DNA from 2 places in the Kitasatospora sp. NPDC002543 genome. Region 2 is predicted to be linked to the other one. Evidence: riboswitches for the same ligand, from Rfam matches in the RefSeq annotation. Region 2 holds a riboswitch; the other holds the start of a gene.
The links. A riboswitch is a leader RNA that binds a small molecule or an ion and turns the genes downstream of it on or off. The one in region 2 is predicted to bind cyclic di-AMP.

Region 1 (4,191 bases), on a different contig from region 2:
GCGTCCTGGGGGCTCTTGGTGCCGGAGAGCATCATCGCGTCGATCGCGAGGTTCGCGTCGAGCGTGACGGTGACCTGGGCCATGTGACTCCTCCTCGGGTGCAGAGCAGCAGCATGCCCGCTGGGGCGGGGATCCACCACGGGACAGGGCGGAACCGCCGGAGGAGAGCCCGGAACCGTCGGCGGGAACGCCGGAACCCCCGGGGAGAGCGACCAGACTCTCCCCGGGGGTGGCGGATGGTCAGCGTGGGGATGACGGCCGACGGCCGACGGCTGACAGCTGACAGATGATGAAATCTGTCAGCTGTTATCCGTCAGCCGTCATTCGTCATTCGTCGTCCGAACGCCGTCGTCCGTGCGCCGTCCTCAGACCCGGCCGGCGAAGTCCGGGGCCCAGTTGGCGATGCTCTGCTCGCGGACGCCCGAGCTCGGGTTGGCGGCCTCGACGTACTTGCCGTTGCCGACGTAGATCGCGACGTGGTAGACGCCGGAGTCCTTGCCGTTGTTGGACCAGAACAGCAGGTCGCCCGGCTGGAGGCTGTCCAGCGAGACGTGGGTGCTGGCCGCGGCCTGGTCGGCGGCGACGCGCGGGACGGAGATGCCCGCGGCGCGCAGCGCGGCCTGGGTCAGGCCGGAGCAGTCCCAGCCGCCGTTGCCGGTGCCGCCGTAGACGTACGCCTGACCGACCTTCGACTCGGCGAAGGAGACCGCGGCGGCCATGCTGCCGGTGGCAGCCGGAGCCTGGGTCTGGGTCTGGGTCTGCGGAGCGGGCTTGGCGGCCGGCTTGGCGGCCGGGGCCTGGGCCTGCGCGGTCGGCTGGGCGTTCACGGCACCGCCGTTCGCGGACTGACCGGACTTCTGCGAGCGGTCGAACCAGGTGAAGTCCGAGCCGGACTTGCCGGTGGAGGACGGGGCGGCCTGGGCCTGGCCGTTGCCGCCGAAGGACAGCTGCTGGCCCGGGTAGATGGTGTCCGGGCCCTCGGTCAGGGTGCCGCGGTTGAGCTCGTAGAGCCGCTGCCAGCCGCCCTGCACCTGGTGCTGGTCGGCGATGGCGGACAGCCAGTCGCCCTGGACCACGGTGTAGTCGGCGCCCTGGGCCTGCTGCGGGCCCTTCTTGACCCAGTCGCTCCGGTTGCCCGTGGCGGCGTTGCCCGTGGCGGCCTGCGCGCCGTCCTGGGCGGGCGCGGCGGGCTTCGCGGCGGGGGCCTGGGGCTGCGCCGGCTTGGCGGCGGGCTTCGCCGCCGGAGCCGCCGGGGCGGCCGGCTTGGCGCTCTGCGCGGGCTTGGTGGCGGTCGAGCCCGCCGAGGTGTCGACGGAGGCGGCGGCGCCTCCCTTGGTGAGGCCGGCCTGGACCGAGCACACCGGCCAGGCGCCGGGGCCCTGCGAGGCGAGGACCTTCTCGGCGACGGAGATCTGCTGGTCCTTGGTGGCCAGGTCGGCGCGCGCCGCGAAGGCGGTGCCGCCGAAGGCGGACCAGGTGCTGGAGGTGAACTGGAGCCCGCCGTAGAAGCCGTTGCCGGTGTTGATGGCCCAGTTGCCGCCGCTCTCGCACTGGGCGACCTTGTCCCAGGTGGCGACGGAGGCGGCCGAGGCGGTGCCCGACGTGAGGCAGGGGACGGTGAGGCCGACGCCCGCGACGCCGAGGGCGGCGATCACGCGGCGGGTGCGGCTGGACAGGCGAGTGCCGTTGGTGGGCAGCATGAAGACGCGGTCCTCTCCCACGCCTGCGAGGTGAGCTGTCGGATTCGGGCTGGAGTTGCCCGGCCGCGCTGTGGGCGCGGCTTCACCCCTAGCCCTGGACCGTTCCGAAGACCGGTCCGGGGCGACTTACCTGTGGGTCCCCCGCTCCTGCCGTGGTGCGTTTTCGCGTTTCCAGGACATCCGACGGCAGGACTCGGCGTTGCGGATGAACCGGGTTCGTGTGGTCACGAACGGGGAGCACGTTAATCAGACTCAAGTTCAAACTGCAAACCACTGTGATGTGCATCACGGTTTAGTGGGAACTGCCAAAATCGCCGTCCATCAAGATCGAAAATGATCGTTTTCAAGCAATGTCATTGCGGAAGTCAACAACTGGCTGTGCCTCAGGAGCGGCGTGACGATGTGTCGAATCGTGGAGTCGCGCACGCCGGGAGGTGGGGGAGCGGTCGCGATCCGCGCGCTCGGATCCGCGCTCCCTTTTTCCTTTCAAATGGCTCCAGAAAGGCCAGAACGGACATTTCGCTTCGACGGCTCCGCGACTTCCGCACTTGACGGGACGTGCGGGAGGGCAAGCCGAAGGGCCCGGAACGGAAGCCGTTCCGGGCCCTTCGGTGCGCGCGGGCGGCGCGCGGTGTCGACTACTGCCCGAGGGGGCCCTCGGCGGCCGCGTGGGCGCCGCGAGCGCCCTCCGGGGCCCCCTCGGCCCCGGAGGCGGCCGCTGCCTCCGCCTCGGCCCGCGCCAGGTCCTCCGGGGACGGCGCGGGCAGGGCGGCCAGGTAGGTGGAGGCGATCAGCTGGCCGACCGACGGGTACGCGCCCAGCGGCGCGGCCGACGGGCAGCCGGTCTCCTCGGCCGCGGTGGCGAGCAGCTCGGAGTCCGCCTCCGGACCGATCACCAGCGGGGCCAGCGCCGGGCGCTGCGAGCCGGTCTCCTTGAGGTGGTTGACGGCCGCGGCCACCGAGCCGGGCACGTCGAGCGCGGCGGCGACGACCGGTACGGCCAGCCGCGCGGCCAGCAGCACGCCGGTGATGCCGGCCGCGGCGGCCGCGTCCTCGCCGCCGACGGTGGTCAGCACCACGCCGTCCGCGGCGGTCGCGATGGCGAACAGCCGGGCGCGGTCGGCCCGGGCCAGCCCGGCCTCGGACAGGCGGACGTGCACGGCCTCGGCCAGCAGCGGGTGCGGGCCCAGCGGGTCGGTGACGGGCGCGCCGTACTCGGCGGCGAGCGCGTGAAGCTCGGTCAGGAAGGTGTGCGGACCGGGCACCAGCGGCACCAGGACGGGCGTCGGAAGCCCCGCCTCGGCGGCCATGGCCAGCAGCTCGGCGACGGTGCGGTCCTCGCCGTCCACGCCCTCGGGGCCGTTGCCGGGGAGGTAGCCGACCGCGGTCCGGACGCCGTTCTGCTCGGTGCGGACGATCGAGAGCAACTCCTCGACGACCGAGCGGGACTCGGGCCCGGCGGTCGCGGGCACGGCGAGCACCAGGGCCGGGGCGCCGGCCGGGATCTCGGGGCGCTCGGGACGACGGTGGCGCCCCCGCGCACGGGAGCCTGGAGTGCGGACGGGCAGTGGCGCGCCCGGGATGGCTGCGGTGCTCATGCCGGAGATCGTAGGACATCGGCCCGTCCGGCTTGCAGTCGGCTGCCGTACGGGTTTCGCGCGGTCATGGTGCGGAGCCGGTGCGTCTGCGGCACGGCTCCGGGCGCTTTGCCTACAATCCGGACATTCTTCGCCCAACCTCCGTGCGATCACCGGCGCTTGCCCGGACGTCGTCGGAGGGGGCGGGCGTTGCATCCGGGGCGCGTGAGATGTCTCACAGCATGAGGTCGGCCTGACGGAGGGTCACAGGCGTGCGACTCCCGGCATTCGAAGATCAACATTCAGCGGGGAGATGCTCACGGCCGGTTATCGCGGGCTCGACGATTCATCGGCTATGTCCGTTTACGTACCGTCAGGAGAAGGGCCCGTGAAGAGTTCGCGGCTGAGGGTAAAAGGCCTCGTGCACCTGCAATGTCCCGTGCTGATGCACGTGCACTGCGGCTATCATCGCGTCAAGTGAGGCGTTGTGCCGGACCGGTACGGGGCCGGTCCGTTCGTTTCGGCGGCGCCGGGGGCGCCGCGCAGGACGACAACTCCGGAGCTCTTCGGGAGATTTATATGCACGACTCGCAGGACAAGCACGGCTCGTACGAGACCTACAACGGGATGGCCGCCACCGACCTCCAGGGGGTGGTCTGGCAGAAGAGCCTGCACAGCAACTCCCAGGGCAACTGCGTCGAGTTCGCGGCCCTGCCGGGCGGCGACGTGGCGATGCGCAACTCGCGGTTCCCGGACGGTCCCGCGCTGATCTACACCCGGGCCGAGATCGCCGCCCTGCTGCTGGGGGCGAAGGACGGGGAGTTCGACCACCTGGCGGTCTGACCGACCGTCGTGCTCCACCATCGGGGGGCCGTCGTGGGTGCCGACACCACGACGGCCTTTGTCTTTGCCTC
Region 2 (4,191 bases):
GCCGAGCGGGGTGGAGGCCTGGCTGGTGACCAGGTACGCGGACGCCCGGCAGGCGCTGGCGGACGGCCGGTTGTCGAAGAACCCGGCGCACCACAGCGAGCAGGCGCACCGCACCGGCCGGGTGGGCATCCCGGGGGAGCGGCAGGCGGACCTGATGACCCACCTGCTGAACATCGACCCGCCGGACCACACCCGGCTGCGCCGGCTGGTGTCCAAGGCGTTCACCCCGCGCCGGGTGGCCGAGTTCGAGCCGCGGGTGCAGCAGCTCACCGACCGGCTGATCGACGGCTTCGCGCAGCGCGGTTCGGCTGACCTGATCCACGAGTTCGCCTTCCCGCTCCCCATCTACGCGATCTGCGACATGCTCGGGGTGCCGGCCGAGGACCAGGACGACTTCCGCGACTGGGCCGGGATGATGATCCGTCACGGCGGGGGGCAGCGCGGCGGCGTGGGCCGGGCGGTGAAGCGGATGCGGGCGTACCTGCTGGAGCTGATCCACCGCAAGCGCGCGGACCTCGGGGACGACCTGATCTCGGGCCTGATCCGGGCCAGTGACCACGGGGAGCACCTGACCGAGAACGAGGCCGCGGCGATGGCCTTCATCCTCCTGTTCGCGGGTTTCGAGACCACCGTGAACCTGATCGGCAACGGCACGTACGCGCTGCTGCGCAACCCGGAGCAGCGCCGGCTGCTGCAGGAGTCGGTGGCACGCGGGGAGAGCGCGCTGCTGGAGACCGGGATCGAGGAACTCCTGCGCTACGACGGGCCGGTGGAGCTGGCGACCTGGCGGTTCGCGACCAGTCCGCTGACCATCGGCGGGGTGGACATCCCGGTCGGCGACCCGGTGCTGGTGGTGCTGGCCGCGGCGGACCGCGACCCGGCCCGGTTCGCGGCGGAGAACACCCTGGACCTGGCCCGGGCGGACAATCCCCACCTGGGGTTCGGGCACGGCATCCACTACTGCATCGGCGCCCCGCTCGCCCGGCTGGAGGGGCGGGCCGCGCTGGCCACGCTGCTCTCCCGGCTGCCGGACCTGCGGCTCGCGGAGAGCCCGGAGAACCTGCGCTGGCGGGGCGGCCTGATCATGCGTGGGCTGCGCGAACTGCCGGTGGAATTCAGCCCGGAGAGCCGCTCCCCGCACGCCCCTCCGACCGGTTCTCCGGCCACGTCTCCGCAGGCCCCTTCGGAGGCCTCGAAGGGCTGACCGGACGTCGCCGATCGCCTGTCGGGTGCGGTGTGAACACCCATCAATCCGGACATAACGCCGCTGTTGGTAGGCGATCGGACACGGGCCGTAATTCTCGTGTGATATCGACGATATGAGCTTGTGATTGATCTGAAGATCTGTCTACTCTCCCTGGAGTTCGCAGCTGCGGACCCCGTACGCGGAACGCCGAATCCTGCCCGCCGCGCCACGGGAAACCGACCAGAACCCTGGGCAGGGGCGGGGGAACCAGGTTTGTTGCCGTCTCCCCACGGCTTGGGGTGAAGCCGCCCGAGCGGAGTCGTCTCCGCGCACGGCGGCCGGGCCACCTCCCGGTCCGAACCCGACAGCTCACCTCGCAGGCGTGCGGAGAGGGACCTCTTCATGCTGTTCGTTGGAACTGGCCGCCACCGTCGTCGCACCCAGGCCGAGAAGGCCATCGCCGTCGCCGGTGTGGCCGGCGTCGGACTCGCGATGCCGCTCCTCACCGCCACCGGCGCCTCCGCCGCCCCGGCCTCCACCTGGGACGCCGTCGCCCAGTGCGAGAGCGGCGGCAACTGGAGCATCAACACCGGCAACGGCTTCTACGGCGGCCTCCAGTTCACGTCCAGCACCTGGAAGGCGTACGGCGGCGCCGCCTACGCGCCGCAGGCCAACCAGGCCAGCAAGGCCCAGCAGATCTCGGTCGCCGAGAAGGTGCTGGCCTCGCAGGGCCCGGGTGCCTGGCCGGTCTGCTCGCAGAAGGCCGGTCTGACCAAGGGCGGTGCCCCGGCCGCGGTTGACACCTCCTCGGACAGCAAGCCGCAGTCCGCTCCCAAGCAGCAGGCCCCGAAGCCCGCCGCCAAGCCGACCGAGAAGCCGGTCGCCCAGAAGCCCGCCGCCCAGAAGCCGGCGCAGAAGCCCGCCGCGCAGCCGGTCCAGCAGGCCGCCCCGCAGCAGCAGGCCCAGCCGCAGGCCCCGGGCTTCTCCGGCAAGGCCGGCTGGGACGCCGACGCCAAGGTGTACTGGTACCAGAGCAACGGCGCCTGGTACTGGACCAGCCACCAGAGCGTCTACCAGCAGTACGCCGGCCAGGCCGCCGCTCAGCCGCAGTACGCCCCGCAGGCCCCGCAGGCCGCCGGCCACGACTACACCGTCCGCGCCGGTGACACCCTGTCGACCATCGCCACCGCCCAGGGCGTCTCCGGTGGCTGGCACGCGCTGTACGAGCAGAACCACTCCACCGTCGGCGGCGACCCGAACCTGATCATGCCGGGTCAGGTGCTGCACGTCGGCTGAGCCCTCGTGCCGCCGAGCCGCTGAGCCCTCGTGTCTTCAAGCGGCCGGACCGCCTCCGCCGGCACCGCTCCGCCCCGACGTCCGAAGGGGACCGGCCCTACCGGTCCCCTTCGTCCGCATTCGCCCTTCCCGGTGGGACAAGCTGGGACAAGCAGGTGAACTACCGGTGGGTAGCGGGGCCACACGCTGAGACGGCACCGAGGCGGAGGTGGCCCCGGGAGCCCGGGCGGTTAGGCTCTGGTCGTAACGACTCCGCAATCGTCCTGCTGACAGCACCACCGTCAGACCGGACCCTGCTTCCGCAAGGAGATGCCTCGTGCCGTCCATCGATGTCGTCGTAGCCCGTGAGATCCTCGACTCGCGCGGCAACCCCACGGTCGAGGTCGAGGTCGGCCTCGACGACGGCAGCACGGGTCGTGCCGCTGTCCCGTCGGGTGCCTCCACCGGCGCCTTCGAGGCGCTGGAGCTGCGTGACGGTGACAAGAACCGCTACTTCGGCAAGGGCGTCGAGAAGGCCGTCCTGGCCGTCATCGAGCAGATCGGCCCGGAGCTGGTCGGCTACGACGCCACCGAGCAGCGGCTGATCGACCAGGCCATGCTGGACCTGGACGCCACCCCGGACAAGTCCTCGCTCGGCGCCAACGCCATCCTGGGCGTCTCGCTGGCCGTCGCGCACGCCGCCTCCGAGGCCAGCGACCTGCCGCTGTTCCGCTACCTGGGCGGCCCGAACGCGCACGTCCTGCCCGTCCCGATGATGAACATCCTCAACGGCGGGTCGCACGCGGACTCCAACGTCGACATCCAGGAGTTCATGATCGCCCCGATCGGCGCGGAGTCCTTCTCCGAGGCCGTCCGCTGGGGCGTCGAGGTCTACCACACGCTCAAGGGCGTGCTGAAGGAGCGCGGCCTGTCCACCGGTCTGGGCGACGAGGGCGGCTTCGCCCCGAACCTGGACTCCAACCGCGAGGCCCTGGACCTCATCGTCGAGGCCATCCAGAAGGCCGGCTACGTGCCCGGCCGTGACGTCGCGCTGGCCCTGGACGTCGCCTCCTCCGAGTTCTACGAGGACGGCGCCTACCAGTTCGAGGGCAAGGAGCTCACCTCCGCCGAGCTCATCGAGTACTACGCCGAGCTGGTCGCCGCCTACCCGCTGGTCTCCATCGAGGACCCGCTGGACGAGTCGGACTGGGACGGCTGGAAGGCCATGACCGACAAGCTGGGCGACAAGGTCCAGCTGGTCGGCGACGACCTGTTCGTCACCAACCCGGCCCGCCTGGCCCGCGGCATCGAGACCGGCACCGCCAACGCGCTGCTGGTCAAGGTGAACCAGATCGGTTCGCTGACCGAGACCCTGGACGCCGTCGAGCTGGCCCAGCGCAACGGCTACCGCTGCATGATGTCGCACCGCTCCGGCGAGACCGAGGACGTCACCATCGCCGACCTGGCCGTCGCCACCAACTGCGGCCAGATCAAGACCGGTGCCCCGGCCCGTTCCGAGCGCGTCGCCAAGTACAACCAGCTGCTGCGCATCGAGGAGATCCTCGACGACGCCGCCGAGTACGCCGGCCGCGGCGCCTTCCCGCGCTTCCGCGCCGCCGAGTGATCAGCGCGCCGAGCACGAGGGCCGGGCGCTCCTGCTAGCGCACGCCTGACCGGTGCCCCGCCGTCCACCCCGTAGGGTGGACGGCGGGGCACCGTCGCGACCAGGA

Region 1: linked by a shared signal. The riboswitch ahead of ACWD4P_RS02160 (transglycosylase family protein) and the one ahead of ACWD4P_RS36160 (transglycosylase family protein) in region 2 are both predicted to bind cyclic di-AMP.

The regions. Positions count from the first base shown of each region.
Region 1 covers NZ_JBSFWR010000003.1:13,933-18,123, reverse strand. Annotated here, with positions in the region: gene ACWD4P_RS02165 (hypothetical protein) at 1-83, opposite strand, end outside; gene ACWD4P_RS02160 (transglycosylase family protein) at 366-1,721, opposite strand; cyclic di-AMP (ydaO/yuaA leader) riboswitch at 1,708-1,878, opposite strand; gene ACWD4P_RS02155 (hypothetical protein) at 2,339-3,298, opposite strand; gene ACWD4P_RS02150 (DUF397 domain-containing protein) at 3,857-4,120, shown strand.
Region 2 covers NZ_JBSFWR010000157.1:2,236-6,426, forward strand. Annotated here, with positions in the region: gene ACWD4P_RS36155 (cytochrome P450 family protein) at 1-1,204, shown strand, start outside; cyclic di-AMP (ydaO/yuaA leader) riboswitch at 1,415-1,583, shown strand; gene ACWD4P_RS36160 (transglycosylase family protein) at 1,589-2,482, shown strand; gene eno (phosphopyruvate hydratase) at 2,799-4,085, shown strand.